2 regions of the Comamonas sp. NyZ500 genome follow, and region 2 is predicted to be linked to the other one. Evidence: predicted binding sites of a transcription regulator. Region 2 holds the regulator's gene; the other holds the start of a gene.
The links. Region 2 encodes FNR, which switches genes on or off when oxygen is low (the NO sensors DNR and NnrR bind a similar motif). Its sites were predicted from a motif close to TTGATNNNNATCAA; they were not measured.
Positions count from the first base shown of each region.

Region 1: JAO85_RS02510 (universal stress protein) is a predicted target of FNR. The motif match lies at 8,768-8,781, and genes of this name have one in related genera.

Region 1 is NZ_JAEIJE010000001.1:557,060-572,798, forward strand. Features, by position in the region: gene cyoA (ubiquinol oxidase subunit II) at 1-911, opposite strand, end outside; gene JAO85_RS02475 (MFS transporter) at 1,250-2,590, shown strand; gene JAO85_RS02480 (tripartite tricarboxylate transporter substrate binding protein) at 2,708-3,706, opposite strand; gene JAO85_RS02485 (LysR family transcriptional regulator) at 3,895-4,806, shown strand; gene JAO85_RS02490 (IclR family transcriptional regulator C-terminal domain-containing protein) at 4,952-5,740, opposite strand; gene pobA (4-hydroxybenzoate 3-monooxygenase) at 5,921-7,096, shown strand; gene JAO85_RS02500 (2OG-Fe dioxygenase family protein) at 7,295-8,074, shown strand; gene JAO85_RS02505 (hypothetical protein) at 8,264-8,737, shown strand; gene JAO85_RS02510 (universal stress protein) at 8,895-9,332, shown strand; gene JAO85_RS02515 (bacteriohemerythrin) at 9,400-9,957, opposite strand; gene JAO85_RS02520 (tripartite tricarboxylate transporter substrate binding protein) at 10,043-11,026, opposite strand; gene JAO85_RS02525 (SDR family NAD(P)-dependent oxidoreductase) at 11,551-12,315, opposite strand; gene JAO85_RS02530 (ABC transporter ATP-binding protein) at 12,408-13,121, opposite strand; gene livG (high-affinity branched-chain amino acid ABC transporter ATP-binding protein LivG) at 13,121-13,888, opposite strand; gene JAO85_RS02540 (high-affinity branched-chain amino acid ABC transporter permease LivM) at 13,944-15,182, opposite strand; gene livH (high-affinity branched-chain amino acid ABC transporter permease LivH) at 15,182-15,739, opposite strand, start outside.
Region 2 is NZ_JAEIJE010000001.1:251,315-267,053, forward strand. Features, by position in the region: gene ccoP (cytochrome-c oxidase, cbb3-type subunit III) at 1-242, shown strand, start outside; gene ccoG (cytochrome c oxidase accessory protein CcoG) at 325-1,767, shown strand; gene JAO85_RS01160 (FixH family protein) at 1,894-2,199, shown strand; gene JAO85_RS01165 (hypothetical protein) at 2,458-2,721, shown strand; gene fnr (fumarate/nitrate reduction transcriptional regulator Fnr) at 2,785-3,507, opposite strand; gene hemN (oxygen-independent coproporphyrinogen III oxidase) at 3,776-5,158, shown strand; gene JAO85_RS01180 (sulfite exporter TauE/SafE family protein) at 5,162-5,875, shown strand; gene JAO85_RS01185 (HD-GYP domain-containing protein) at 5,986-7,230, shown strand; gene JAO85_RS01190 (bifunctional diguanylate cyclase/phosphodiesterase) at 7,227-9,716, shown strand; gene JAO85_RS01195 (helix-turn-helix transcriptional regulator) at 9,899-11,149, shown strand; gene JAO85_RS01205 (SDR family NAD(P)-dependent oxidoreductase) at 12,334-13,173, opposite strand; gene JAO85_RS01210 (linear amide C-N hydrolase) at 13,577-14,650, opposite strand; gene JAO85_RS01215 (GGDEF domain-containing protein) at 15,208-15,739, opposite strand, start outside.

The DNA of each region.
Region 1 (15,739 bases), 310 kb from region 2:
TCGATGGCCATCATTTCGTTCATGCACATCTTGCCGTCTTCCACGCAGCGGTTGAGGACCTTGTGGTACAGGCCTTCGTCCACGCTGGCGAAGCGTTCAACGGGGTTGCGCTCGCTGGGCTTGGCCAGATCGATATAGGCGTCGCGTGTCAGAACCTTGCCTTCGGTCTTGGCCTTGGCAATCCACTGATCGAACTGCTCGTTTTCCAGGCCGTGGAACTTGAAGGTCATGCCCGCAAAACCAGCGCCGCTGTAATGAGAGGACTTGCCGCCATAGACACCGGGCTTGTTGATCACGGCGTTCAGCTCGGTCTGCATGCCGGGCATGGTGTAGATCATGCCGGCCAGATCAGGAACGTAGAACGCGTTCATGGTGTGGGTGGAGGTCAGCTTGAAGTGAATGGGGCGATCCACCGGGGCAGCCACTTCGTTGACGGTGGCAATGCCTTGTTCGGGGTAGAAGAACAGCCATTTCCAGTCCAGCGACACGACCTGGATCTCCAGAGGCTTGACGTTGGGGTCCAGAGCCTTGGTGGCGGAGATGCGGTCCAGGGGACGATAGGGGTCGAGCTTGTGGGTGCTGATCCAGGTAATGGCGCCCAAAGCGATGATGATGAGCAGGGGAACCGTCCAGATCACCAGCTCCAGCGCAGTGGAGTGGTGCCATTCGGGGTCGTACTTGGCTTCGGTGTTGGACTGGCGGTATTTCCAGGCAAACAGCAGCGTCAAAAAGATGACGGGGACGATGATGAGCAACATCAGCAAAGTGGCCGTAATGACCAGGTCGCCTTGCTGCTTGGCGACATCGCCAGCTGGGTTGAGGACGACGGCCTTGCTGCAACCGGCGAGGGTTGCGGTCAAAGCGGCCGCTGAGAGCCACGCGGGCCCACGGATTTCCTTGATTTTTAACATGCTTTGGGCGTGACAAAGTCGCGCTTAGGTGTAAACGCGGATTACTGGATCTCGGCAAATGTAATACCAAACAGGGGCTTGTCCATTGGACATTTTGTCCAAGGTCAACAGCTCGGGATTGGAAATGCGCTATGCGACAAGGGTTTAGCGGCTTTGGCGTGTGGACAAACTTTGAGCTGACAGGGCTTGAAATTGTCAAATCAGCCCTCAGAAACGGGGCCTGCACAGGGCTGGGCTGACAGTGTTCAGGGCAAAAACTCTATTGCAGCTGCACATGCTTGGGCGTAGAACGGAAAGCGTCCCCGGGACTGAAAAGTAAGACAAGGAGTTGTACCTTTATGACAAGCATGAACCCGTCCGTTGGTCTTACTCAGCAAGACTATGAGAACTCGGAAACCCTGGCCTATGCGGATACCGACGAGGATGTGACCCCCGGCGAGATTGCCGTGGGGGTGATCATCGGGCGCTCTTCCGAGTACTTCGACTTCTTTGTGTTCGGCATTGCCTGCGTGCTGGTGTTTCCGTCACTGCTGTTTCCCGATCTGTCCAAGCTCGATGGCACGCTGGCGGCATTTACCATTTTCTCGCTGGCCTTTGTGGCCCGTCCTGTCGGCACGGCGCTATCCATGGCCGTGCAGCGCCGCTGGGGGCGAGCCACCAAGCTCACTCTGGCCTTGTTGCTGCTGGGCGTCTGCACCGTGGGCATGACCTTCCTGCCCAGCTATGAAGTCGCTGGCATGAAAGCGGTCTGGGCGCTGGTGATCCTGCGCGTCGGGCAGGGCCTGGCTCTTGGCGGTACCTGGGACGGTCTGCCTTCGCTGCTGGCCATGTCGGCACCCAAGGACAAGCGCGGCTGGTATTCGATGATCGGGCAGTTGGGGGCTCCGCTGGGCTTCATCATTGCCGCAGCGCTGTTCGCCTATCTGTATTCGAGCCTGAGTGCCGACGATTTTCTCAGCTGGGGCTGGCGCTTCCCGTTCTGCGTTGCCTTTGCGATTAACGTGGTGGCCTTGTTTGCTCGTCTGCGCCTGGTTGTGGGCCAGTCCTATACACAGGCGCTGCAGGAGCGCGAACTGGAGCCTGTCAGCGTCACACGTTTGATGGCCAGCGAAGGCCGTAATGTGATGATCGGCGCATTCGCAGCGCTGGCCAGCTTTGCACTGTTCCATCTGGTCACCGTGTTCCCGCTGTCCTGGATCTCGATGTACTCGAATCAGTCGGTGACCGATGTATTGGTGGTGCAGATCATCGGCGCACTTCTGGCGGGGATGGCCATCATGCTCTCTGGCTGGCTGGCCGACCGTGTGGGCCGCCGCAATACGCTGGGCACCATGGCTTGTCTGATCGGCATCTTCAGCTTCCTGGCGCCCTGGCTGCTGGGCAGCGGTACGGTGGGAAACAATGTCTTCATCATTGTGGGCTTCATCCTTCTGGGGTTGTCCTACGGGCAGGCATCGGGTACCGTGACCTCCAACTTCTCACCTCATTTCCGCTACACCGGTGCAGCCTTGTCCACCGATATGGCATGGTTGATCGGTGCGGCGTTTGCGCCCCTGGTGGCCTTGGGTGTCTCGGCAAAGTTCGGACTGGTGGCTCTGGGTATCTATCTGCTGTCGGGCGCCTTGTGCACGCTGGCGGCCCTGGGCATCAACCGTGCCATCGAGGCGCGCGACCAATAAGAAGTCAGTGAACTTCCCTGCAAAACGCCCGGTGCTTGCATCGGGCGTTTTTCTTGATACCAGAGGACATGAAAAAGCCGCCTGCAAGAGGCGGCTTTTTATCGATTGGAAGACGGATCAGTCCAGAGCCAGACCGGCCTTCTTGATGACATCACCGAAACGCTTGCTCTCGGAGGCCATGAAGGCCTTGAACTCGGCAGGCGTGGGATTGAAGGATTCGTAGCCGAAGGCTGCGAACTTGTCCTTGACGTCCTGCCCTGTCAGTGCCTGGCGCACATCGGTGCGGATCTTTTCGATCACGGCGGGGGGTGTACCGGGACGCACGGCCAGGGCATTCCAGCCGATGGCAGTGAAGTCCTTGGGGCCGCCCGATTCGGACACCGTGGGCACGTTCTCGAAGCCGGCAATACGGCTGGGAGCTGCCACGGCCAGGAAGCGCAGCTTGCCGCCACGCACCAGCGGGCCTGCCGTGCCCAGGGAGCCCAGGGCAAAAGTCAGCTCGCCATTGGCAACGCCCTGGTACAGCTGGCTGGTTTCCTTGTAGATCACATGCTCCATCTTGGTGCCGGTCTGGTTTTCCAGCAGGGCCGAGCCCAGGTGAACAGGGTTGCCCACGGACCAGGAGCCGTAGTTCAGCTTGCCGGGGTGCGCCTTGGCATCGGCAATCAGGTCGCCGATGGTCTTGTAAGGGCTGTTGACGGGCACGCAGACAAAGAAGAAGTTGCGGAACAAGGGCATCAGGATTTCGAAGTCCTTGTTCAAGTCATAGGGCAGCTTCTTGAACAGGTGGGGGTAGGCGGCGATATGGACGTTGTCCAGCTGGATCATGTCCGTACCGTCGGTGGCGCCGCGCTTGAATTCATTGATGGCGATGAAGCCGTTGCCGCCGGGACGATTTTCCACCACCACGGGCTGACCCCAGGCGCGGCCCAGCTTGTCGGCCACCAGGCGCGACAGGCCATCGGGGCCACCGCCTACGGGGAAGGGGTTGATGATGCGCGAGGACTTGGTGGGCCACTTGTCGCTCTGGGCGAAAGAGGGGGCTGCCACGGCTGCGGCAATGGCGCCGAGTGCGAATGCAGCTTGGCGACGGCTCATATTGAGCTGATGGGTCATTTTGTCTCCCTGGAAGGATGTCGATGATGAATTGCGTGTGGACCACGCATTGTTGATATCGTCGGCTGTTATTTTTAGATATTCAGGCCCAGTTGATTACATTGTGTCACTTGGGGCATAAACACCTAGGTCTAGCTGAGGCTAGCAGCTATAGCAAAATAGCATAGCTTGTTTTGAAAGGTGTGAGCATGAATCTGCAGCAGATAGAGACCTTTGTTCGGGTGGCCGAAGTGGGGAGCTTCAGCAAGGCTGCGGTATTGCTGGACACCGCCCAGCCGGCGCTCAGCCGTCAGGTGCGGGCCCTTGAAACCGAGTTGCGCGAGACCTTGCTGATCCGCACCGGGCGCGGCGTGACGCTGACCGATGCGGGGCGCCGCCTGCTCGAGCATGGCCATGCCATCATGCAGCGCGTGGCCATGGCCAAGGAAGACCTGGGCAGTCAGCGCGACGAGCCCGTGGGGCGTATCACGGTCGGCTTGCCGCCGAGCCTGGCGCGGCGCCTGACCTTGCCCCTGATCGACGGCTTCAGCCGTGAGATGCCCAAGGCCAGGCTGGCGGTGGTCGAAGGTTTTTCGATGAATATCTCGGAGTGGCTGACCTCGGGGCGCATGGATCTGGGTCTGGTCTACACGCCGGAGCCACACCCGCAGATCGAGGTCTCGCCCGTGCTCGAAGAGCGCCTGTGCCTGATCGGCCCGGCCAGCACGCTGGCAGGGCGCACCAGCATTCCGTTCGAGCATCTGGCCGAGTTTCCGTTGATCATGCCCCAGCACGGGCAGATTTTCCGCAAGCTGATGGAGGCCCAGGCCACGTTGTCCCAGGTCAAGCTCAATGTGGTCTGGGAGGTTTCCAGCGTGCCCGCCATTCTGGATCTGGTGCGCGGCGGCTATGGCTATGCGGCGTTGACCGACAGCGCCATGCACAGTCATGCCACGGATGCATCGCTGGTGGAGGTGCCCATCAAGTCGCCGCATATCGTCAGCACCTTGTGCCTGGTGCAGCCCGCCAAAAAGAAGTCCACGCCGCTGATGCGCCGCACGGCCGAGCTGCTGCGCCGCCTCAGCATGCAGGTGTGCTCGGTGGAAAGCGGGCATATCTGAACGACTGGCCTGCTCCGGGGCATGGCCGCTGCTGGTTCATGCTCCTGTTAGGGGAGCTGGTTACGCTTGTTGGATAAGGATTTCAAACTTATTTGTACATGAAATCAATGAAGGGTAAGTGCAATAAGCTTTGATATTGATAGCGTCAAAGCTGGGGGCGCAAGGCTCTCGCGGCTTCCTGCAGCAGCGGCAGTATTTCCTGCTGCATGGTTTGCGGGCTCATGCGCTTGGCCGATGTCACCACATTCAGCGCTGCCACGGTGCGCCCGCGCATATTGCGTAGCGGCACGGCCACGGCCTGAATCGCCAGTTCATGCTCCTCAAGCGCCATGCAGTAGTCGAGGCGGCGCACCTCGTCGAGCAAGGTCTTCAGCGCCGCACCATCGGACACCGTGTGTGCCGTCAGCTTGGGCAGGTCATAGCTGGCCAGCCAGTCGTCGAGCTCCGAGCTTGAGAGCGAGGCCAGCAGCACCCGGCCCGTGGACGTGGCGTGCGCCGGCAGGCGCGTGCCCAGATGCAGTCCGTGGGCCATCAGGCGCTCGCCCTTCTCATGAACGGCGCTGCGCGCGACGATGACGACTTCGCGGCCCTCGCGCACCACGCAGGAGTAGGACAGTCCGGTCTGCGCTGCCAGTCTGTGCAGCACGGGTTGCACGATGCGCGGCAGCCGGGCCGAGGCCAGATAGCTGCCCGACAGGCGCAGCACCTTGGGAGCCAGCCAGAAATAGCTGCCGTCGGATTCCAGATAGCCGAGATAGGCCAGGGTGAGCAGATGGCGCCTGGCGGCAGCGCGCGTGATGCCTGCGCGCTCGGCCGCCATGGTGGCATTCAGGCGTTGGCGCTCGGTGTCGAAGCTTTCCAGTACGGCCAGACCCTTGGCCAGGCCGGCAATGAAGTCTGCCGGGGCGATGGAGGGTGAGCCATGGTCATTCATGGAGGCTTCCGCAGTTCTTGTTTTGCGCGATCATCGTTCTCATTGTGCGATTATCGCGCAAACAACGATTCTCTCCTTTGTCTTGATGCAGCACAAAACTTAGTCTTGCTGCACAGCGCAACCGGCGTCGTCACGCTCGCCGGTTGAGAGGTTTTTGAGCCATAACAAGGAGTCATATTCATGCGTACACAAGTCGCCATCATCGGTGCCGGTCCCTCGGGTCTGCTGCTGGGGCAGCTGCTCTACAAGGCGGGCATCGACAACATCATCATCGAGCAGCGCAGCGCCGACTATGTGCTGGGCCGCATCCGCGCCGGCGTGCTGGAGCAGGTGACGGTGGATCTGCTCAAGCAGGCGGGTGCCGACAAGCGCATGAATGAGGAAGGTCTGCCTCATGACGGCATCGAGCTGCTGTTCAAGGGCAAGCGCCACCGCATCAATCTGCATGACCTGACCGGTGGCAAGCGCGTGATGGTCTACGGCCAGACCGAGGTGACCCGCGATCTGATGGAAGTGCGCGCCCAGGAGGGCCTGACCACGGTCTACGAAGCCAGCCATGTGCAGCCCGTGGACTTCGAGAGCGACAAGCCCAAGGTGCGTTACGAAAAAGACGGCCAGGTGCACGAGATCGAGTGCGACTTCATCGCTGGCTGCGACGGCTTTCACGGCATCTGCCGCGCCAGCGCTCCTCAGGACAAGATCAAGACCTTCGAGAAGGTCTACCCCTTCGGCTGGCTGGGCCTGCTCTCGGATACGCCGCCCGTGTCGCACGAGCTGATCTATGCCAACACCGAGCGCGGCTTTGCCCTGTGCAGCCAGCGCAGCGCCACGCGCAGCCGCTACTATCTGCAGGTGCCGCTGACCGACAAGGTCGAGGACTGGAGCGACGAAGCGTTCTGGGAAGAGCTCAAGAAGCGCCTGGACCCCGAAGCCCGCGCCAATCTGGTGACCGGCCCATCGCTGGAAAAAAGCATTGCGCCGCTGCGCAGCTTTGTGACCGAGCCCATGCGCTTCGGCCGCATGTTCCTGGCCGGCGACGCCGCGCACATCGTGCCCCCCACCGGCGCCAAGGGCCTGAACCTGGCAGCTTCCGACGTGGGTTATCTGTCGCAAGCCTTTGTCGAGTACTACAAGGAGCAGTCCGAGGCTGGCATCGACCGTTACTCCGAGCAGTGCCTGCGCCGTGTCTGGAAGGCCGAGCGCTTCTCCTGGTGGATGACTTCCATGCTGCACAACTTCCCCGGCGAGGGCGAGTTCAACACCAAGGTACAGGAAGCCGAGCTGGACTACATCGTCCACTCCGAAGCCGGCTCGACCTCGCTGGCCGAGAACTATGTGGGTCTGCCTCTGGTTTAAGCCCGAGACCGCCTTGCCTTCGTCACCGTGGTGATGAAGGCCCGGTGCCCGATCACGGCGCCTCGCGTTCTGCCTGCATTGCTGTGTGCGATGCAGGCATTTTTTTCATCCATGCAATTTGGTTGATGCTGCCTTGCGTAAATTTTGATGCCGGGGCACAAGCCAGCGGGGCCTGCGAGGAGTAAGCTTGCCGACCTTATGGCGCACATCATGTTTTCCCCTCCCTATATTGCCGCTGCCGAGGCAGCCCAGTCCTTGCGCACGCGCGGCTATGCCGTGCTGCAGCCCGAGGACTTCGCCCAGTGGATGGGCCTGAGTGTGGCCGATCTGCACGCCATGGATGCGGACTGGCAGTGTCTGCCGCCCGATGCCTTCCTCAAGGATGGAGGCCGCTATCGCCGCCGCCGCCATTCCTGCTTTGTCAGCGAAGGCGATCAGGTGCAGCAGGTGCCCCACCGCGCCCACTGGCAGCCCGTGGAATACAACGCTCTGCATGGCGGCATGCAGCGTATGTTCGAGCCCATGCTGGACAGCACGACGACGAGTGCGGCATGGCTGGAGATGATCAATGCCTTGGGGCAGCTGGCGGATCAGGTGTTCTGCACTGACGAGCTGCATGAGCGCTGGTTTGTCGAGGCGCACCAGTTCCGCATCGACACCACGGACGGCATCGGCCGTCCCACGCCCGAAGGCGCTCACCGCGACGGCGTCGATCTGGTCGCCGTGCTGCTGGTGGGACGCAAGGGCGTCAAAGGGGGCGAGACCCGCGTGTTCGAAGCGACCGGCCCCAATGGCCAGCGCTTTACCTTGACCGAGCCCTGGTCCGTGATGCTGCTCGACGACGCACGCATGATTCATGAGACCACGCCGATTCAACCTGCCGAGCCCGGTGGCGTGCGCGACACGCTGGTGCTGACCTATCGTCGTGGCAACTTCCAGGGCGCCGAGCTCCAGGAGCAGCAGGGTCAGGCTGCTTGATTGATGCGGACGACTTTGTTCGGAAAATTTGAGCAAAACTGTAACGTGCTCAATACGTCAAAGTGACGTCATCAACACTGCATGATGCAGGCTTGTCGCGGCGAAGCTTTCGCCTCTTCGAGTCTTCCCTGCATCCAACAAGCCAGATCAGCTGGCCAACACCACGCCTTGCAGAGCGTGGTTTTTTATATGAATCGCTTTTACGCCCTTAGTATTCCAGTGCTGACCGCTCTTGTCACAGTAGCGGCCTGCAAGCCTTCGCAAGACCGTCCGGCGCAGGCGGCCTACACCAAGGAGCCCACGATCTACTTTCGCAACGGCCTTGAGATTACCCTCGGCGATGCCTCGGTACCGATTCACGGCGTGGAGGAATGCCCTTATGGTCTGGCCGCGCCGGCCGGAGCCGTGGTCGAGCTCAATGATGCCAAGTGCATTCGACTCTCGGACGATACCGAGCGGATCGTCGTGATGCTGGACATGCCTGGCGGCATCGTCCGGGAAGAATGGACCGTGCGCCGCGATGCGCCCAGCAAGCCCCATGAGCCAGCCTTCAAGAATGTATCCCTGCTGCGCCCAGACGGCACTCGCATCACGATCACCGACAAGTCCGACACTCTGCTGGACAAATGCTACGAATACCAGACGGCCCATGTCTGTATCTGAGCCTGACCTCAGTCAGCGTGAACTTCAGGGTTGATTCATGTCAACACGCTGAGGCATGATGAAGGCAGACTCAACGCTATTTCAAGAGCGGCATCTGCCCCGGGCCTCTGGCTTGAGGTCCTTGTCGCCTGCAACCTGAAAGGAGAAACATATGTCCATGTTCAATCACATTCTGGTTCCGGTCGACGGCTCCAAGCCCTCCATGCTGGCGGCGCACAAGGCCGCAGAGCTTTCCAAGGTCTTCGGCAGCGCCGTGACGGCGGTGTATGTGGTCGATCCCTATCCTTTCACCGGCGTGGGCGCCGACTTTGCCTACGGCCAGTCACAGTATCTGAGCGCGGCCACCGCCGAAGCCAACACCGCCCTGGATGCGGTCAAGGCCATCATGGATGAGGCGGGCGTGCCCGTGAAGACGCTGGTGGGCGAGGGCCATGCGGTGCATGAAGGCATTGTGCGCACCATGGAAAGCGTGGGAGCCGATCTCGTCGTCATGGGCTCGCAGGGGCGACGCGGTCTTGAGAAGCTGATGCTGGGCAGCGTCACGCAGCGCGTGCTGGGCGCCGTGCGTGTGCCGGTGCTGGTCGTGCGCGAGTGAGCGTCAGGCGGCTGCCCCATGAAGCAACGGCTCCTCTGGGAGCCGTTTTTCTTGTGAGCAAGGGTGCTCAGCGATTGAGCAGCCGGGCCAGCCAGCCTTTTTTCTTGCGCTGCAATTCCAGCTCCTGCAGCACTTCCGCTTTGAGTCGTTCTTTTTCTGCCGTGTGTCCGCTCTCTTTGGACATCATGCGCAGATAGACCTTGGCTGAGTCCACATAGCCATGGTCTTCGTTGCGGATGTGGTTGAACAGCCAGCGCGAGAGCATGCCATGCAGTTCGGCGGCCACATCCTCGCCCGCATCGAAGCGGGTCTGCATCTCGATCACGCGGCGCGTGAACAGCTCGTGCACTTTTTTGTGCGGCCCTGCGAACATATAGCCGGCGCTCTCGATCAGGCTTTCCTCGAAGACGAAGTGCGAGACGGTGTAGTCGATCATCTCGCCGATGACATCGCCCAGCCCTTCGCGATCTGGCGAGCTGCGCAACTCATAAAGCCGGTTGATGTAATCGACGATGCGGCGGTGCTGCCGGTCGATCTCCGCAATCCCGGTGTCCAGTTCGGGGACCCAGACCAGCAATGCCATGATGTTCTCCAGAAATTCAAGGGTTTCCGGAGAAGTATTCACGAGCCTGTCATATGCCGCATTGATGCAGATCAGGCCTATCCGCGCCAGGCAGGGCGGCGCGAATCCTGCGCGCCGCGTCGGGATGTCACTCGATCTTGGCGCCCGAGGATTCGACGACCTGCTTGGATTGCTTGAAGTCGGCCTGGAACATCTTGTCGAAGTTGGTCACGCTCATGGACTGGGGCTCGGCGCCCTGGGTCAGAATGGCCTCGCGCACCTCGGGCATGGCCAGCAGCTTGTTCACTTCGACATTGACCTTGGTCACGATGGCTGCGGGTGTGCCCTTGGGCATGAACAGGCCGTACCAGGTGCTCACATCAAAGCCCTTGAGACCGGACTCGGCCAGTGTCGGGGTGTCTGGCAGCGAGGACGAGCGCTTTGCCGAGGTCACGGCGATGGCGCGCAGCTTGCCGGCCTTGATCTGGGCTATGGCCGAGGGTACGGAGGACACCAGCAGATCCACATTGCCGGCCAGTGCATCCATCATCGCGGGGTTGGAGCCCTTGTAGGGCACGTGAGTCAGATGAATGTCCGAGGCCTTTTCCAGCATCACGCCGGCCAGGTGGATGCTGGTGCCGTTGCCGGGCGAGCCGTAGGTGATCTTGGACGGGTTCTTCTTGGCTGCAGCCACCACGTCGGCCAGCGTCTTGTATGGCGAGTTGGCGGCCGTGGCGATCACGATGGGGGTGTAGGCCACATGAGCCACGGGGGTCAGATCCTTGCTGGGGTTCCAGGGCAGGTTCTTGTAGAGGTAGGGGCCAAGGACCACGTTGTCCTTCTGGCCCATCACCATGTCATAGCCCGTGGGCGCTGCCTTGACGGCTTCGGTGATGCCGATGGTGCCGCCTGCACCCGCACGGTTGTCGGGCACCACGGTCCATTTGCTGACTTCGGTGAGCTTGCTGGCAATCACGCGCGAGAGGATGTCGGTGCCGCCGCCAGGTGGGAACGGCACGATCATGCGCACGGGCTTGTTGGGGTAGTCGGCTGCGGGGTCTTGTGCAGCGGCTGAAAAGCTCAGGCCCGCGCTTGCGATCACGGCTGTGCTGATGAGAATTTGGCGAATCATGAAAAAGAAGCTCCAGAGACGAACGGGGGAGCGCTGGCCCGCAAACAAGGGCGGCGCAGTCGCGGCTGGTGCCTGAGCCTTGAGCTCGGCAGCCAGAGTCACGGAAGGTGGGCTTTTCGATGATCGGGGACGGTGGTTCCGCCATCAATGGGTATTTGTCTTTACCGGGGAGCGCGAGCCATGCCGTACGGACATGATCGCCATCCGCACGCGCTGCACGACAGGGTTGCTGCCGTTGCTAGCACGGAGGCAGCGTACCGATCGGGTGTCGCTGTCTTTGTGGCCCACGGGTGCGGATTGTGGTTCTGCGCACAGCCACGGAGGCTGCTGCAGACCAGTGGAAACATTCTGCCACGCATGAAAGACTTGCCAGGGCTTGGTTCGAGAATAGGCTGCGCCTGTTTCCAGATTTTTTGCTCGGGTCCGGTAGTTCACGGCAACAAGAGCTGCAGGTGCCTTTGGTCATCGGTTTGGATAAGGCGGCTGCAGCCATGTTTTGGAGTCCAGCCGTTCTGAGTGCTATCTCAAGCCTGGCGTACGTCGGCAACCACCTGGTCGCCGAAGTCCGGTCGTGCCAGCCAGGCCAGCACGCGGGCTGCGGCGTCATCGGCCGAGGTCAGCTGCCCGTTGCTGTGCAGACCAGCAAAACGCCCCACGTCAGGGAAGTCGGTTGAAGCTGCGCTGCGCAGTTGTACCTGCATATCGGTGTCGATGACGCCTGGCGCCAGAGACACAATGCGTGCGCCGTTGGGCTTGGCAGCCTCTTCCAGCGCCACGCAACTGCTGAACTGGTCCATGCCGGCCTTGGCCGTGCAATAGCTGGCTTGCGAGGCCATCGCGCGGCGGCCCAGGCCCGAGGAGATATTGAGCACCTTGCGGGGAATCCTCCAGCTCTCGGTTGCACCGAGAAAGGCTCCGGTCAGGGCCATGGGAGCCTCAAGACCCACGCGCAGGGCATTGATCATGTCGGCTGAAGGCACCTGGGACAGCGGCGCAATCTGCGGGATGACGCCCGCATTGTTGATCAGGGTGATGCTGGCCCATTCAAGCGGATCTATCGTGCCTAGCCAGGTCGCCAGGCGCTGCGCAGCAGCAGCGCTTTGTGCCAGGTCCTGCTCCCATTGCAATAGCTGTGCAGGCTTGCTGGCGCTGGAGGCTAGGGCGGCGCTGGTCTTGCGGGCAATGCTCAGCAACTGATGGCCTTGCTGCAGCAGTTGCTGTCCCATGGACAGGCCCATGCCGCGAGAGCCACCGGTCAGAATCGTTAAGTGCTTTGTCATGCGAAGCATCTTACGGTTGATTGAAGACCGAAAAGAGCAAGCCCCGCAAGACTTGCGTCCGGCGGGGCCTGGCGATGACCTCAGATGAGCTCAGCGAGCTGTCAATGACCCAGATAGGCCTTGCGCACCTCGTCATTGCTCAGCAGGTTGACACCGCTGTCCTCCAGCACCACCTTGCCGGTTTCCAGCACATAGCCTCGGTCGGCAATCTGCAGGGCGCGGTTGGCATTCTGCTCGACCAGGAACACCGTCACACCCGCTGCGCGGATGGTCTGAATGATCTCGAAGATCTGCGCAATGATGAGCGGCGCCAGGCCCAGTGTGGGTTCGTCCAGCAGCAGCAGGCGCGGCTTGCTCATCAGTGCGCGGCCTATGGCCAGCATCTGCTGCTCGCCGCCCGACATGGTGCCCGAGCGTTGCGCTGCGCGCTCCTTCAAACGAGGAAAGAGCTTGAACACATGCTCGACGCCGTCGGCGATCTCGGCCTTGCTCAGGAAAAAGCCGCCCATCTGCAGGTTCTCGGTCACCGTCAGGTCCTTGAAGACACGACGGCCTTCGGGCGAGATGGCAATGCCGCGGCGCATGATGTGATGGGTGGACATCTGGGTGATGTCCTCGCCCTCGAACAGAATGCGCCCGCCGCTGGCACGAGGGTTGCCGCAGACCGTCATCAGAAGCGATGTCTTGCCAGCACCATTGCTGCCGATGAGGGTGACGATCTCGCCCTGATCGACATGCAGGCTGACATGATTGACCGCGCAGATCGCGCCGTAATGGGTGGAGACCTGCTCCAGTTGCAACATATGCTGGCTCATCAGGCCTCTCCCAGATAGGCCTTGATGACCCGTTCATCATTGCGAATCGCCTCGGGCAGGCCCATGGCGATGGGCTTGCCGTATTCCATGACCAGAATGCGCTCGGACACTCCCATGACCAGACCCATATCGTGCTCGATCAGCAGCACGGCCACGCCGTACTGTTTGCGCAGATCGTCGATCAGATGCTGCAGGTCTTTCTTCTCCTGCGGGTTCAGGCCGGCGGCGGGCTCGTCCAGCATCAGCACGCGAGGCTTGGTGATCATGCAGCGCGCAATCTCCAGCCGGCGCTGGTGACCGTAGGCCAGATTGCCGGCCTCGCGGTTGGCAAACTGGCGCAGGCCCATCACGTCCAGCCATTGGAGCGCGTTGTCGATCTTTTCCTGTTCGGCACGGCGATAGCCTGGCGTGTTGAACAGGCCGCCGAGCAGCGTGGCGCGCGACTGGCGGTGCTGTGCGACCAGCAGGTTTTCCAGCGCCGTCATGCTCTTGAACAGGCGCACGTTCTGGAATGTGCGCACCACACCGTGGTTGGCGACCTGGTGGCTGCTGTGGCCTGCAATGCTCTGGCCGTCCAGAACGACCGAGCCGCCCGAGGGCTGGTAGAAACCGCTGATGCAGTTGAATACCGTGGTCTTGCCCGCGCCGTTGGGGCCGATGATGGCAAACACTTCCTGAGGGCGTACGTTAAAGCCCACGTTGTCCACGGCCAGCAGGCCGCCGAAGCGCATGCACAGGTCTTTGACTTCCAGCAAATACTCGCTCATGCGTTTGCCCTGCCTGTGGTTGTAGTTATTGAAATAATAGCGTTCAGGTGCAGCTTCATGACTTCACCTCCACTTGGTGTCGCTTCATGGGCAGCAGGCCCTGAGGGCGCCAGACCATCATCAAAATCATGACCAGACCGAAGATCAGCATGCGGTATTCGGAGAATTCGCGTGCCAGCTCGGGCAGCACGGTCAGGATGATGGCAGCCACGATCACGCCCAGCTGAGAGCCCATGCCGCCCAGCACCACAATGGCCAGAATCAGGGCCGACTCGATGAAGGTGAAGGACTCGGGATTGACGATGCCCTGGCGAGCGGCGAAGAAGGCGCCGCCAAAACCCGCGAACATGGCGCCCAGCGTGAAGGCCGAGAGCTTGATCTTCATGGGGTTGAGGCCCAGCGAACGGCAGGCGATTTCATCCTCGCGCAGCGCTTCCCAGGCGCGGCCTATGGGCATGCGGATCAGTCGGTTGCTGATGAACAGCGTCACCATGGCCAGCAGCAAGGCCATCAGGTAGACGAAGATCACCATGTGCATGGAGTTGAACTCCATACCGAAGAACTGATGAAATGTCGTGCCGTCCTCGGTCAGGGGCGAGCGGGTCATGGGCAGGCCCAGCACCGTAGGCTTGGGAATGCTGGAGATGCCGTCGGGACCGCCCGTGAAGCTGGTCAGATTGGTCAGCAGCAGGCGGATGATCTCACCGAAACCCAGCGTCACGATGGCCAGATAGTCACCGCGCAGGCGCAGCACGGGAAAGCCCAGCACGAAGCCGAACAGAGCCGAGGCTGCGCCAGCCAGCGGCAGCGCTTCCCAGAACGTCCAGCCAGCCCAGTGGAACAGCAGCGCATAGGTGTAGGCACCCACGGCATAGAAGCCCACAAAGCCCAGGTCCAGCAGGCCGGCAAAGCCGACCACCACATTCAGACCCAGGCCCAGCATGACGTAAATCATGGCCAGAGTCGCGATGTCGACGGCATTGCGGCCCGCGAAGAATGGCCAGGAGGCGGCCATCATCAGCACCACAAAGATGACGACGTTGCGCGTGCCCGACTTCATCTGCGGGACAGCCGGCAGATTGACCTTGGGCAGCTTGCCAGCGAGCAGGGGCTTGAGCATCTGCACGACGAAGATGGCAAGGCAGGCCCAGCCGGTCATGCTCCAGTCGGGGGTGATGATGGTGCGCACGCCGGCGCGCTCCAGGTGCAGGCTGAAGATGGGCGTGACGACGATGGCCGTCATCACGGTGGCGATCAGCGCATCGCGCAAAGCGGCGGAAAAGCTGTACTTCATCAGACTTTCTCCACTTCAGGTTTGCCCAGCAGGCCCGAGGGGCGGAACATCAATATGGTCACCAGCAGGCCGAAAGCCACGATGTCCTTGTATTCCGACGAGATGTAGGCGGCTGCAAAGGTCTCGGCTACGCCCAGAATCACACCGCCCAGCATGGCGCCGGGGATGGAGCCTATGCCGCCCAGCACGGCGGCCGTGAAGGCCTTGATGCCGGCGAGGAAGCCGATGAAGGGGTTGAGCTTGCCCACAGCCAGCGCAATCAGCACGCCGCCCACGGCGGCCAGCACGGCGCCCAGCACAAAGGTGAAGGAGATGACCTTGTTGGTATCTATGCCCAGCAGATTGGCCATATGCATATCCTGAGCGCAGGCGCGCGAGGCACGGCCCATGCGCGAATGCTTGATGTACATGGTCAGTGCAATCATCAGCACCACGGTCACCGCGATGATGAGCACGCGGGTATAGGGGATGAAGACCTCGAAATTGCCCATGTGGAAATTGATGGCTCCCGGCAGCAGCGAAGGCACGGCCATATCGCGCGCGCCCTGGCCCAGAGC
Region 2 (15,739 bases):
CCAAATTCGTGGCCTGTGCGGCTTGTCACGGCATGGACGGCAAGGGCAACCCCGCGCTGGGAGCTCCTAACCTGACCGATGACATCTGGCTGCATGGCTGGGGTGAGGCGGCAATCGTCAACATCGTCAACAACGGCAAGCACAATGAGATGCCTGCCCAGAAAGAGAAGTTGACGGAGGCGCAAATTGCCGTGCTGGCTTCCTATGTCTGGAGTCTTTCGAATACGCAAAACCAGAAGTAATGCGTTTTTAAAAGGCGGTGCCCTGGCACCGCCTTTTTCGCGTTTCAATTTTCAGTAATTACAAAAATATTAAGGAACTGCGATGCCGTGCGATCAGGGGAAGCCCCGAAAAGTCATACCGATCACGCCTGAGCCTCATGAGGGCGGGCCTGAGTTGGTGCCTATGTTCGCTTCCGAGCAAAAAGTGTACTCACGCTCTATTAGCGGCGTGTTCTCACGGTGGCGCTGGGCCATGGTGTTTCTGACCCAGATCGTCTTCTACGGCCTGCCCTGGCTGCAGTGGGGCGAGCGCCAGATGGTGCTGTTCGATTTGGGGGCCCGGCGCTTCTATCTGTTCGGACTGGTGCTGTACCCGCAGGACTTCATCTATCTGACGGGGCTGCTGATCATCAGCGCACTGGGGCTGTTCCTGTTTACCGCCGTAGCCGGGCGTCTGTGGTGTGGCTTCTCCTGTCCGCAGACGGTCTACACCGAGATCTTCATGTGGATCGAAAGCAAGGTCGAAGGCGATCGCAGTGCCCGCATGCGTATCGACAAGAGCGGCTGGACTTTGGAGAAGATCTGGAAAAAATCGCTCAAGCAGTTTCTCTGGATCGCTCTGTCTCTTTGGACAGGTTTCACCTTTGTCGGCTACTTCGTGCCCATCCGTGAGTTGGGTGTGGAGTTGATGGCCTTCCAGGGCAGTTGGCAGATTTTCTGGGTGGCGTTCTACGGCTTCGCCACCTACGGCAACGCCGGCTATATGCGCGAGCAGGTCTGCAAGTACATGTGTCCCTATGCACGCTTTCAGAGTGCCATGTTCGACAAGGACACCATGATCGTCAGCTACGACGCCGAACGTGGTGAAGCTCGCGGCCCGCGCAAGAAAGACGTCGACTACAAGGCACAGGGCCTGGGGGACTGCATAGATTGCAAGCTTTGCGTTCAGGTCTGCCCCGTGGGCATCGATATCCGCAAAGGGTTGCAGTACGAATGCATCGGCTGCGGTCTGTGCATCGATGCCTGCAACTCCGTGATGGACAAGATGGAGTATCCGCGTGGCCTGATCCGATTGACCACTCAGAATGCCGTGGCCAAGGCCTGGAAGCAGGTGCAGGTGATTCGCCGCATTTTCCGCCCGCGTGTGCTGATCTACTCGGCCGTGCTGGTGGCCCTCAGCGCCGCCATGATCGCCAGTCTGGTGCTGCGCGAGCCGCTCAAGGTCGATGTGATTCGCGACCGTGCTGCGCTTTCGCGCATCGTGGCGGGTGGCAAGCTGGAGAACGTCTACCGTCTGCAGATCATGAACGCCACCGAGTCCGAGCAGCGCTACCGTATCAGCGCCGTGGGCCTGGAGAATCTGGAAGTCGCATCCGAGCAGGAAGTGAGCGTTGGCCCTGCAGAGACGCGCGGCATTGCGGTGCGGCTGCAGATTCCGTATGGCTCAGCAACTCCAGGCTCGCACCCCGTACACTTCAATGTGGATGCAGTGACTGCCGGAGCAGGGCGTATTTCCGAGAAGACGGTGTTCCTGGTGCCGCGTTAATGCCAGGTCTTGACGGTCTTCGTGAGCCATCACGGAGGCCGGACAAGGGCACCGCCAATCGGCAACAATTTATGCCACCCTGCCGTGTGTGCCTGGGTGGTCAGAATTTTGGAAAGAGGTTTCATCATGTCGGCAGCACAAGCCAAGGTCTCGCAAACGGCCAAGATCATCCACCCCGAGGACGGCAAGCCCTGGTGGAAGTTTGCCCATGTCTGGCTCATCATCGCCGGCCCGGTGATCGTGGTGATTGCCGGCTTTGTCACCGCATACATCGCACTGAGCAGGCCCGATCCCGTGATTGACCCTGACTACTACCGCCATGGCATGGAAATCAACCAGCGCCTGAGCGAAAGTGAAAAAAGCCTGGCCCCAGCAGTCACCGGCCGCAATCATGCGGCCACGCCAGCCAAGGACCATCCGCTGGATCGCTGAGCGCTCCGGCGCTTGCTCCGCCAAGGTCGCTTTTGCGGCCTTTTTTGTTGCCCGATATCAAAATCAGAGCGTGTTGCGTATGCTCCGCCTAACGTTGATATAGAAGTAAATGGTTTTTTGATATCCAGATGGCGCAGGATGCTACTGAAAAGAGAGTGGTTCAGGGTTTCCCGCCACGGTGCATGCCCGCAGTCCTGCATGAACGGTCACCACTGTTGTGCAAAATATGACCAAGCCCACAGCCCAAGGAGAATCAGGATGGATGCTCGACGCTGGATGTGGATTGTCTGGCCGGCCTTTCTGGCGGCGGCAATCATGGAGATGGTGGTTTTCGCTTTTGTGGACCCGCTGGATGTGCACTGGCTGGGCTCCCCCCTGGACTGGTCGCGCCAGGCCATCTATACGGTCGCTTTTTTTGCCTTCTGGGTCGTGACCCTGATCGGAGGTGCGATGACGGTGATGCTGGGTCGCTCCGTCAGCGATCTCAATGGCGGCATCGTTTCCGAGCCTCTGCCCGATTAATTCGCGCAGACAAAAAAGCCCGCTGTCCGCGGGCTTTGTCTTGAGAGTGTCTGTCGACTCGGTTCAGTTCTGGCATTGCTGGCTGTTGACGATTCGTTTGAGCGCCTCGGTATCCAGGATGCGCAGGTGGCGCTGCTTGACTTCCACAATGCCTTCCTCTGCAAATTTGGAGAAAGTGCGGCTCACGGTCTCGAGCTTGAGGCCCAGGTAACTGCCGATTTCTTCGCGCGTCATGCGCAGCACCAGTTCCGACTTGGAAAAGCCGCGTGCCGACAGGCGCTGGACCAGGTTCAACACAAAGGCCGCCAGGCGCTCTTCGGCACGCATGCTGCCCAGCAGCAGCATCACGCCATGCTCGCGCACGATTTCGCGGCTCATGACCTTGTGCACATGGTTCTGCAGGGCAGTGACCTCGCGCGAGAGCTGCTCCAGTTTGTCAAACGGCATGACGCAAACCTCGGCGTCTTCCAGGGCCACGGCATCACAAGTGTGGTGGTCGTTGACGATGCCGTCCAGACCAATGATTTCGCCAGCCATCTGAAAGCCTGTGACCTGATCGCGTCCGTCTTCGGTGGCCACGCTGGTCTTGAAGAAGCCGGTTCGAATGGCATACAGAGAGGTGAACTCTTCGCCATTGCGAAACAGCAGCCCGCCGCGCTTGACCTTGCGGCGCGTGGCCACAATCTCGTCAATGCGCTCCATTTGTTCATCGTCCAGGCCCATGGGCATGCACAGTTCACGCAGATTGCAGTTGGAGCAGGATGCTTTGATGGTCTGAAGATTCATGGGCTTTTTGCAACGGCGCAGACAGACACGGAGTGGAGAGTCGCGCTGGTCATTGACCTCGTGGTTGAAGATGAGATGGATCAAATTGTCGCAGCACTTGCCTTGAGGTCTCTTGATTTTCATCAAGGACAGGGTGATTGCCTTGGGGCACATTGCCTGTATTCGTTCAAAAACATGCGCTTTTGCCTATTTTGGGCATGATTTTCAGGATCTGATTTCCATTGAAATCTGCTCTATACAGAGTGTGGGCGCACCCTAACTCCCAGTTATGACCGCAGTCACGCCTGAGTTGCTGAGCCGCTTTGATATCCCCGGCCCACGCTACACATCGTTCCCAACAGCCGACCGTTTTGTTGAGGCTTTTGGTGCAGACGACTACATACTGGCACTCAAGCAGCGCAAGACGCATTCTGGCTCGCGCGCTTTGCCCCTGTCCGTTTATGTGCATGTGCCGTTCTGTGAGTCGCTTTGCTATTACTGCGCCTGCAACAAGATCGTGACCAAGCATCATGAGAAGGCTGCCGAGTATCTGGACTACTTGAGCCGCGAGCTGGCCATGCATACCGAGCATTGCGGCAAAGGCCAGCTCGTAAGCCAGCTGCATCTGGGCGGAGGCACACCGACCTTTTTCAGCGATGCCGAGTTGCAGCAGCTGATGGTCTTGATGCGTGAACATTTCAAGCTGGATCCCGCGGGCGAGTACTCCATCGAGGTCGATCCGCGCACCGTCAGCAACGAGCGGCTGAGAGCTCTCAAGGACATGGGGTTCAATCGCCTGAGCTTTGGCGTGCAGGACTTTGATCCCGCGGTGCAGAAAGCGGTGCACCGCGAGCAGCCCGCCGAGCAAGTATTTGCGCTGGTGGCCGAGGCGCGCCGCCTGGGCTTTGTCTCCATCAATGTGGACCTGATCTACGGGCTGCCCAGGCAGACGCCCGAGTCTTTCGCGCGCACGCTGGCACAGGTCAATGAGCTGCGCCCCGATCGCATTGCACTGTATGCCTATGCGCATCTGCCCGAGCGCTTCAAGCCGCAAAGGCGCATCGAATCGGCAGACCTGCCCATGGGACAGGACAAGCTGAACATGCTCTCCGGCGCAATTGATGCATTCATGGATGGCGGCTATGTCTATGTAGGCATGGACCACTTTGCGCTGCCTGACGACTCTTTGGCCATTGCCAAGCGCCAGGGGCGCCTGCATCGCAACTTTCAGGGCTACAGCACCCAGCCTGATTGCGACCTGATTGCACTGGGCGTATCGGCTATCGGCAAGGTGGGCGCGACCTACAGCCAGAACGTCAAGACTCTTGAAGAGTATTACGATGCCGTCGATGGCGGCATGCTGCCCGTGCAGCGCGGACTGGCGCTTTCACGTGACGATCTGGTGCGCAGAGCCGTCATCATGTCCATCATGTGCCAGGGTTCCGTCCTGTATGAGCCCATGGAGCAGGCCTGGCTTATCAATTTCCGCGAGTACTTCGCTGCGGAGCTGGATGCGCTGGCAGAGATGCAGCGCAACGGCTTGGTCGAGCTGTCCGCCGAGGGCTTCAAGGTCACTGGCCTGGGCTGGTTTTTTGTGCGCGGAGTAGCCATGCTGTTTGACCGATATTTGCAGGCCGACCGGAACCGCGCCCGCTTTTCGCGCATCATCTAGCGCATGTTGTTTTCGCTGGTCTGGACTGCTTTGATCATGGGGCTCGTGGGTGGGCCCCATTGTCTTGTGATGTGCGCTGCCCCCTGCAGCGTGGTCACAGCAGCGAAGCCTGTCGGCGGCGGGCAGCCAGTTGTCGTGCTCGGCCTGCAAAAACGCCAATGGCTGCGTACCAGCCTGTTTCATCTGGGGCGCATCGCTGCCTATGCCCTGCTGGGCGGGATCGCGGCCGTGGCCATGGAAAGTCTGGCCTGGCTGACCAGTCAGACAACGGCATTGCAGAGACTTTGGACGCTGATGCATGTGGCGGTCATGGCCTGGGGACTGGCCATGGTGGTGCAGGCGCGGCAGCCAGCCTGGCTGGAGCGGGCGGGGCGTTCCGTCTGGGCCAGGGTTCAGCCCTGGGTCACCGCGCCAGGCGGCAGTCTGGCAGCAGGCTTTGCCTGGGCACTGATGCCTTGTGGTTTGCTGTATTCGGCGGTGTTGGTGGCGGCCTTGAGTGGCGGCGCCTGGCAAGGTGCTTTGTCCATGGCCGCCTTTGCTGTTGGTGGTGCACTGTGGCTGCTGGCGGGTCCCTGGCTGTGGCAACTGGGACAGTCGCATGTCAATGCATTGCGGGCCAGGTGGGGCACCAGAGTTGCAGGTCTGATGCTGATTGGCGTTGCGAGTTGGGCTTTGTGGATGGACCTGGTCTACAAACCCAGCCTTTGGTGCCGATAAGTCACACAAGAGGGGATTGTTGATGCTGTTTGCATCCCAACAGACCCTAGTCATGCTTGAGCAGTCATGGAACTGCGGAATAATGTCTTATCTTGTGTGTAGCGCTCAAAGTGAATCGTTTCGTTGCTATTGATATCGGACAACTGCGTATCGGCATGTATGTCCATCTGGAGACCGGCTGGTTGCGCCATCCGTTTCCCGTCAGCAGCTTCAAGATTGTCAATGACGAGCAGTTGCAGACACTCAGGACCCTGAAGCTCAAGGCAGTCCAGGTCGATCTATCGAGAAGTGATCTGGAAGCTGCGGCAGCGCCTCCGGCTGCAGACCCTCAACCCGCTCCTGCCCCCCCCGAGAACGATGCGCATGCATGGCGCAACAGTATTTTGGGCGTGCAGTCCAGGTTTCTGGGCGCGGTTTCCGTATTTGATGATGTGCAGGCCTTGTTGCCAGCCAACCCCGAGAAGGCGAGGACAACGACGGATATGCTGGTTGCACAGCAAGTCGTCAAACTGGCGCAGGCTCGTGATCTGAGTTTGCATCTGCTCGCGGATACGGGGGGCGCCACCTTTGGCGTTCATGGTGTCAACGTCTCCGTGCTGGGCCTGCTGCTGGGTAAGACGCTGGGCCTGTGCGATGACGTATTGAAGGATCTGGGCACGGCAGCCCTGTTGCATGACATCGGCAAGCCGGGGCTTGAAATTTCCGCATCGGCCAATGCACTGAATCAAGGCACGGGCCGCACGCCTCTGCGAGAGACCGTGTATGCGCGTCATGTCGGAGAGTCGGTGGCATTGGCTCTATCCATGGGCTATCCTCCTTCCGTCACGACGGCCATCGCCCAGCATCATGAATGGGCCGATGGGTCAGGCTTTCCACTTGGCTTGCTGGCCGAAGATATGGACATTGCCGGACAGATCCTGGCGCTGGTCAATAATTTTGAGCGCTTGTGCAATCTGCCATTGCAAGGCAACGAAATGACGCCTCATGAAGCCATGGCTGCACTGTATGGACAGTATCGCCAGCGATATGCGCCCGATGTGCTCAAGGCATTCGTGCAGACCTTGGGGGTCTATCCGCCGGGCTCTTTGGTGGAACTAAGCGATGGGCGGATGGGCGTGGTGGTGTCTGTCAACACCAGCCAGTCGCTCAAGCCGAAGGTGCTGACCTATGACACGCAGGCGCCGCAGAAGCTGCGCTTCGTAGATTTGCTTGAATATGTGGGTTTGGGTATTCGCCGGGGCTTGACGCGAAATCAGCTTTCTCGAAATGCGTTAGAAGCTTTACAGCCGCAAAGGCGTCTTTGCTACTTTTTTGACAGTTCTGCAGCACCTGCTGCCGAGAAAGACCTCGCGTGACTTTGCAGCAGAGTTTTCTGATTGACCCTCTGCTTGCCTCCATGCTCGATGGTTTGCAGGAGGCGGTCTGGCTGCTGGATGCGCAGACATTGCGTGTCGTGCATGCCAATGCCGCCAGTATGCAGCTCACGGGCTACACGCCCGAGCAGGCGCAGGAGCAGTATGTCGATGTGCTGTGCGCCTCCCTGGTGCAAAAGGCGTTCTGGCAGGATGCCTCAAACTGGGTGGGTGGGGCGAAATTTCTCACAGAAATCTGTACAGCCAATGGTTCATTGACAGCTGTGGAGATGGGGGTGGGCTCCATCGCCCTGAATCCACGCTGGTTGATGCTTACCATGCTCGACCGCAGCGAGCAGTTGCGGCACGAGAGCGAACTGGACATGCTGCTTGCAGAGTTGCGGGCGACGCTTGAGTCCGCTGCAGATGGCATGCTGGTCTGTGATCTGCGCGGCGGCATTCGTGCATTCAATCACCGTTTCGCGGAGCTGTGGCAACTACCCGAACCACTGCTCGTGCAGCGAGATGATGCGGCCGTCTTTGCCCATTTGGAAGCGCAGACCATCAGCAGCGAGAGTCAGTTCACTCTTCTGCAGGATGCGCAGGACCTGTCGGCTCCTGAAACCTCGGAGGTACTGCAGCTGCTCAGTGGCAGGGTTCTGGAGCGCCGCTCCGTGCCTCAGCTCAGCCGCGGTGTGGCGATAGGGCGTATCTACTCCTATCGAGACATCACGGTGGAATCCAGCTCGGCGACAGAACTGCGTCTGGCTGCAAGAGTGTTCGAGTCCAGCCTGGACGGTATCTTCATTGCCGATGCCAATGGTGTCATCGTTCAGGTCAACCCGGCTGGCGGGCAGTTGCTGCATGGCAAGGCGGTGCTGGGGCTCGCTGCCTGGACTCTGTTCGAGTCCGAGGGAGGGCCTGTGTCCGACCTGCTGGAGCTGGCCGCTGCGCGCTGGGATGTGGGCAGCTTCTGGGAGGGCAATCTTTGGCTCAAGCAGAGTGAAGGTCAGCGCTGCGCGGTCTGGCTGTCCTGGGTGGCATTGCGTGACGGATATGGGCGTCTGGTACAAAGCATTGGCTTTATGCGCGACATGACCATGCAGCGCAGTGCCCAAAAGCAGATTGAACAGCTGGCTTACAGTGATGCGTTGACAGGGCTGCCCAATCGCCTGAGTCTGAGCCGTCACGTGCAAGCCGCCATCACGGCGGCGCGCTTCACACAGCAGCCCTTCAGCATTCTGTTTCTGGATCTGGATCGTTTCAAGATCATCAACGATTCACTGGGCCATGACTTCGGCGACCGTGTGCTCAAGCTGGTTGCTCAGCGGCTGAGCGGACTGCTGCGCCCTGCCGATGTGCTGTGCCGTCAGGGCGGGGACGAATTTGTTCTCTATCTGCATGATTGCACGGGGGAAGGGGCTTCGGCCGTGGCCGCCCGTATTCTGGACGAAATGCGCCAGCCCTTCATGCTTGACGGTCTGGGCTTTTCCGTTCAGTGCAGCATTGGGGCTGCGCAATTTCCGGCGGATGGTTTGACGCTGGACGAGCTGATTCGTCAGGCCGATATCGCCATGTATCGTGTCAAGGAGCGTGGACGCGGCAATTTCAGTTTCTACCAGCCGCAAATGAGTGCGGGTCTGCTCTCGCGCATGAAGCTGGAGCATGCCATGCGCCAGGCGCTGGACAAGGGGCATATGGCCGTGCACTTTCAGCCACAGGTACATATCCGTTCGGGTCGCATCGTGGCGGCAGAGGCTTTGCTTCGATGGACGGACCCCGAACTGGGGGTGATCTCTCCCGCAGCCTTCATTCCCTTGGCGGAGGAGTCCGGCTATGTGGTTGCGTTGGATGCCTGGGTGCTGGAGCAATCAGTACAAGAGGCGGCGCGCTGGCTGGCTATGGGCATGCCCGCCAAGGTATCGGTGAATGTCTCCGCGCTGGAGTTCAGGCAGCCGGACTTTGTGGACCGCCTCAAATACGTGCTGGAAGCCAGCGGCTTGCCGGCACAGTGGCTGGAGCTGGAACTGACCGAGAGCATTTTGCTGCAGGAGGCGCAGGAAATGGCTTTGCGCGTGCATCAGATCGCAGAACTGGGTGTGGGCCTGGTCATTGACGACTTCGGTACCGGCTATTCGAGCTTGGCTTATCTGAAAAAACTGCCGATCTCCAAGATCAAGATCGACCAGAGTTTTGTGCGCGGCCTGCCGCACGATGCGGGAGACAAGGCCATTGTGGGCGCCATCATCAGCATGGGGCAGGCATTGGGCGTGGAACTTGTGGCAGAAGGCGTGGAAACGCAGGAGCAATGCCAGGCAATTGAGCAGTTACAGGGTGACTACTTTCAGGGCTATCTGTGCTCGCCAGCCTTGCCTGCGGAGCAATTTCGAAAGCGCTTGGAACTGGGTGCATCCGAGCAGGAGCCGAGAGTTCAGCCGTATTCGTCGGATGACGATGCCAGTGGCATTCATATTGCAGGTCTGCAATAGTTGGAGGACATGCTTTTTTGCTAGGTTTCCTATCGTCTGATTTGACGATGCGCAGTTTGTGGGGACTCAGCAAAATCAAGGCATTTCTTGGGCCGACTTCCGGGTGCGTGCATCAATGAAGAGCGCGCGCAGAGTTGAGTAACTGTGCGCTATTTGATGGGCCGGATTTTTTGAGACAGCAAATGCCCAAAAGCGATTACGCAACTTTTGATTTCTACAACTATCGCTCGGATGCTCTTCAGGCCGTCACCGGCTTTCCCGTCCCGTATGCCGTGGAGACTGAGGCCGCTTCTTCGCCGGAACAGGCCTCGGTCATCGGTACCGAAGCCCTGAGTCAACTGATTACTGCACTGTACGAGTCAGCCATGGACCCGCAGAACTGGAAGGTATTTCTGGAGCTGCTGCGCTCAAGTGCCAATGGCAACTACGCCTCGCTCGTGGTGCGCGACCCTCATGGTGAGAATGTGGGCTGGGTGATTTCTGCATCGAGCGGTCGCTCCGAAGTCATTCCTTACGACCCCTATGCGCAATGGAGCCCGTTTCTCGGTATCGCCAAGGACAAGGTGCTCACCCTGTCGGATGTAATGACGGAGGCCGAATGGCATTCCTGTCGCTACTACACCGACTGGTGCAAGGGGGTGAACATCGAGCACATTCTGGCCGTGGATGTCATGACCGATAACGGCTGCTCCTATGGTTGGCGTATCACGCGGCCTGCGGCGGCGGGAGCATTCGAGTCAACACATCTGGACGTGGTGCGCATGTTGGTGCCGCACCTCAAGCGGGTGTTGAACATGCAGCTGAATTTGCATCGTGACCGGCAGGTCATTTCGCTATACGGGCGTGCCACTGCGCAGCTGATGATGGGCGTGGTCATTCTCGATCAGACGGGGAAGCTGATCGAGGCCAACCCAGCAGCCACCACCATTCTGAACGTGGGCGATGGAATACGGGTCAACAACGGTGCGCTCGAGGCCGTCTATGCCAATGACAATCGCCGGCTGCAGCGTCTGATCCGCGATGCCTTGCTCTCTCCCAGGCTGGAGAGCGTCTCCATGACCGAGGGCATGTCCATCACTCGCCAGTCGGGTCAACTCAACTGGGGCGTGGTGGTGCAAAGCATCTCTCCAGATGAATGGACCGAAGGCAAGCAGCGTCCCAGCGTAGCGGTTTTTCTGCGTGATACGACGGGCAAGGCAGAGCCGCCCGTCAAGCTCACGCAGCAGCTTTTCCATCTGACTCCTGCAGAGACAGCAGTGGCCACGCATCTGAGCAACGGCATGTCTTTGGAGGAGGCGGCCGAGGCCCTGGGTATCAAACCCAATACCGCCCGCGCCCATTTGCGCTCCATTTTCTCCAAGACCGGGGTCCGTCGTCAGACCGAACTGGTGCGACTCTTTCTCAACAGTGTGGCCTGGCTGGGCAATCATTGATTCCAGCCCGGAAAGCAGGCAAAAAAGGCCCGCATTGCGGGCTGTTTCTTGTGCCTAGCTGGGAGCGGTTGTCAGCCTGGGGTTTGCATCCGTCATCGCCTCATGCTTGTTGGAGTCGCAGTCATGATGCTTGAAGTCGTCATTCACTGGCTGGGTCATGCCTTAAAGGTCGGCACTATCACGGCGGAGACGCTGCCTTCAAGGTTGAAACCAGCTTTGAATGCGAAGGCAGATGCGCCACCGACGTCTGGAGCTGTCGAATGCCGGTCGCAGTCTTCTGTTAGTCGCTTAGTACGCTTGCTGCAGAGGCGAGAGCATCGAGCACTGTCGGCTGGGTTGCCTGCGCAGGCTGCATGCAGGGGAACAGGGTGGCAGTTGTTTGCAATGCTTTGCGGCATGGTCGGGTATCTTGCTTTCCATTTCGGCTCCTCGAATGAGAAAAGCACGCGACGGGCCGGGGTGTCTGTGGACAGTGGCTGCAGGGCGGTGCTCGTCCCTGGCCTTCTTGAAAGCTGGAGGAGATGGATGAATGGCAGCTGCCGCAGCGCTTACCGGATTGAGTGTTGAGTACAGGACTCCAGAAAGTAAAATCCACATAGTGGAGAGCTATGGGTAAACTATTGCTGATTAATTCAGTGAGGCATGTATGGATCGAATGGATGCCGGCGCAACGTATGAAATGAGCCCGCGCAGGGTTGTGTTTGAGTACAGGACCAACGGTGAGGCTCGATCAGCAGCTATCAGCGGCGATGCGCTTGAGCGCCTGACGAGAGCCAAGGAACTTGCTGGAGCGGGGCAGAACCTGGCTGCATATAGAGCCCATTGGCAAGCAATTCATGGGCTGGCTGCGACAAAGCACAATCAAGGTCAGGGGCCTGTCGTCATCCGCGTCGGTGATATTCAAGCTCGATAGAGTGATGTGAGACCTGTGCCAGGCTCTCTGTGCTCATGAAGGAATCGGGCGGCAATCTTTTTTGCTTCGTGAATCTGGGCGTCAAGCCATTCGGCCTTGGCGGTTCGCTCTGTACCTTGCGAAGCGGCTGCAGAGGGTATGGGGCTTGCTTAGTGGTGCAGTGCGCATGGTGCTCCAGGAAGCAAAAGCTCGCGCGATGGCGAGCCTGTCTGTTGGTTGAGGTGGCTTGTCAGAGCCCACTCATGCGGCTCACGGTTGGAGTGCAGTTAATTCATGTCGGGCGTCGTGGCGTTGGCAGATGGCCGCCGTCGACGTAGATGTTCTGACCGGTGATCCATTCGCCTTGGTCGCTGCACAGGAATGCGACCAAGTGGGCGATATCTTCGCCGGTACCTGCTCGACCCAGAGAGATGTAGCCGGCGATCATGTCGTCCCACACTTTGCCGCGAGGCACATCATCCAGACGACTTGTTTCCACGATGCCGGGAGCCACGACATTCACGCGAATCTTCTTGGGGCCAAGCTCTCGCGCCATGATGGTGGTCAGGCCATTGATGGCCACCTTGGTGGTGGCGTAGGCGCCAGTGTCGGGTGCCAGCAGCTGCGCTGCCAGCGACGAGATATTGATGATGACGCCGCCTTCTCCCTGTGCCCCCATTTGTTTTGCGAACGCACGAGACATATAGAAGGTTCCGTTCAGGTTGACATTCATCACCCGATGCCATGTATCGATGGATAGCTCCGTCATCGGGATGCGGTCGTCGCCGCGGGCTGCGCCCGCATTGTTGATCAGAAAATCCACACGTCCCCATTCTGCAACCGTACGTGCAAGCAATGCGTCTATGGATACTGGATTGCTGACATCGGAGACCACAGGCAGGGCGCGGCGCCCGAGCTGACGGATTTCATCCGCCACCGATTCGATATCTCGCCAATGCGCCTCGCGCTCATCTTCCGGATAGGTGTCGGGGGTGCGGCCCGTGCCCGTCAGGACAACATCACAACCCGCCTGCGCCAATGCCAGTGCAATGGGGCGACCGATGCTGCGCATCCGGCCTGCACCGGTGACCACGGCCACTTTGCCTTCAAAACCAGTCAACGTATACGACATGCCACTTCCTTGCGATAGGGACCCGGAACATTCAGACGCATCAAGATTCTTCGGTCTGGCTTGATGCTCCTGTACTCCAATCTGCGCATCAAGGACGATGCAGCCGTTGAAGATCGAGCAACTCTTCAGCCGGATTCTTGAAGTGGCGGAGTTGAGGGAAATCGTCTGATGGGACTAGGGATACGCGCCCATTGAAGGGCTCCTGCTTGCTGGTCAGTCAGGAATCTTTTGGGGTGCGCTGAGTGCAAGTGGATGAGGTCGGTACGCCTTTTTGCGGTAGGACTGTGGCAACTCAGAAGCGGGGTTGGCGGACCGTCAGCATTGGCTGAAACATCGCGCTCCAGAAAGAAAAACCCGCACGATGCGGGTTTGTATCAGGGCTGAATCATTAGCTGGGAAATGATCAGATGCCTTGAAATTTAAACGGCTCGGATGCCTTGAATTGGCCAGTGGCATCCCCTGAATAAGTGTGATTCTGGTCCGGTCCCAGATCGATCTTCATGACCTTGCCTTTTTCCTTGCTGAAGTCCAGTGCCTTCAGGTCCACCCAGAATGTGTTGGGTGTCAGTGCCGACTCAAAGAAATACAGCTTGCGCTCGTGATCAAACACGGTGCGCCAGCGTGTAGAGGAAATATTGGGCTCCTCCGGCGTATTCAGGCCATAAGGAACAGAGGCATTGCGAATCACACTGAACACGCTGGCGAGCGCCTTGTTCGGGCTTTGATCCTTGGGTATTGCGTTCACGTAGAACGAAGCGCGGGCGAAGCGGTCTGCTGCACGGTTGGTGCCAGGCAGCATTGTGGTGCCTCCAATCTGTTTCCAGTATGCATTGAGCGCCAGTTGCTGGTCGAAGGTTGGCGAGTTTGTCATGACCTGGTATTGGCGACCATGATGAATGACTTGCTTGCCTGCGATGTATTCCACGATCGCGCTATCGCCGCTGGCGTCGGAGATTGAAAGGTGTACGGTTGTCAGCCGGTTTTCACCGGGCATGGTGTCGGATACGAGGGTGAATGGTTCCTTACTTAGCGCGGCTACCGCCTGCTGCACTGTTGCAAAGTTGTCCAGTACATATTGAGCCCAGGCGGCAATCGACAAGCCTGGCTTGCTATTGGTGCCAAATGCTGGGTATTGCGACTCGACGAGCCATAGAAGGTTGGCATTCAGACCGGCTTCGTTGACTCCGTCGGTAGTGGAAATGTCATAGCCTGAAGTGATGACGCTGCCGTACTTGGACGTCCAGCGCACAGTATTGGGGCCGGTTTCGCCAGTGCGCTGCATGCCTCGCGGCAGTACCCAGAGGTTGCTGACGATGTCACTCTTCCAGTCCATGGATCGTGCGGTGATCACGTGGCCGTTGGCGCCGTGAAATACCAGCCGTGTGCATGCCCAGGAACTGGACACGGCCGCTAGACCTGAAACTCCAAGCAGCAAGGCTGCCACACGAGGGCGGATACACGGCATATTCATCTTCATTGAGCCTCCACGGTTAAAAAATGTGAATGGTGCCAAGCATGCCACATGCATCGGTAGTGAGACATTGATCGAACGTCCAGCGACGTAGATGCCAGGCCATAAACACTCAAATGGCCTCAGTACCTGCTCTTGCAACAAGTCCAGCAAGGCAGTGGCGATTCATGAACCTCGGGTGCATGTGCTTTTCCAAGCACAAAATTCCGCTGCATGGCAGGAAGGGCTCGACAAGTGGATGTTGAAAACGGCTGTGCGCATGGCACGTTTTATCTCCGGGCGCGGCCTTGGCGCCGGTGATGCTGGCGCTGCTCGGAAAGAATGCAAGAGCAGTGCAGCCTTCGCCTCCCTTCGCCTCAATCGGATCGGTAGTCAGGCGCGAAGGCTTGTCCCTGGCAATGGCACCTCCTGTATCAAGGAAAGCTGCGATCGTGAAGGCTCTCGGCGTCCATGACCGCATCAAGAAGTGCAATGTGCTTGATAGCGGTGGGCAGTGGGCGGGAATGACCATTCACCAGGAAGTGATCTGACGGCTCAGGGTCTTGGTTAGCGAAAGATTTGAACTAGGCGAGAACTACGCGATTGCGTCCAGCGGCCTTGCCTCGATACATAGCAGCATCAGCGCGCGAGATGAGGGCTTCTGCAGTTTCTCCCTGTCGATACTGAGTCACACCCAACGTACATGTCACTCGCAGATCTTTGTGCACTAACTGTGTCCACGGGAGTGCTTCTGTGCTTTCGCGAATTCTTTCGAGCAGCACTCCTGCCTGGGCCAATGGTGTGTCACAGAGCACCAGAAGAAATTCCTCTCCGCCGTAACGACCAGCGCAATCGGTTGCACGAATCTGCGAAGACAGAATTTGTCCAAAGGCCCGAAGCACTTGATCTCCTCCTTCATGACCGTAACGGTCATTGACCTGTTTGAAGAAATCAATGTCAAGCAATGCGATGCAAAACGGGGCGTCTCTGCGTTGAGCCGCATGAATACATTGTTGCAGTCGATCCATGACCCCTCGGCGGTTTGCCAGTCCCGTCAAGTCATCGTTGCGCACCAAGTTTTCAATCTGCTTCAGCGCGAGGGCCAGTTTTTCATTG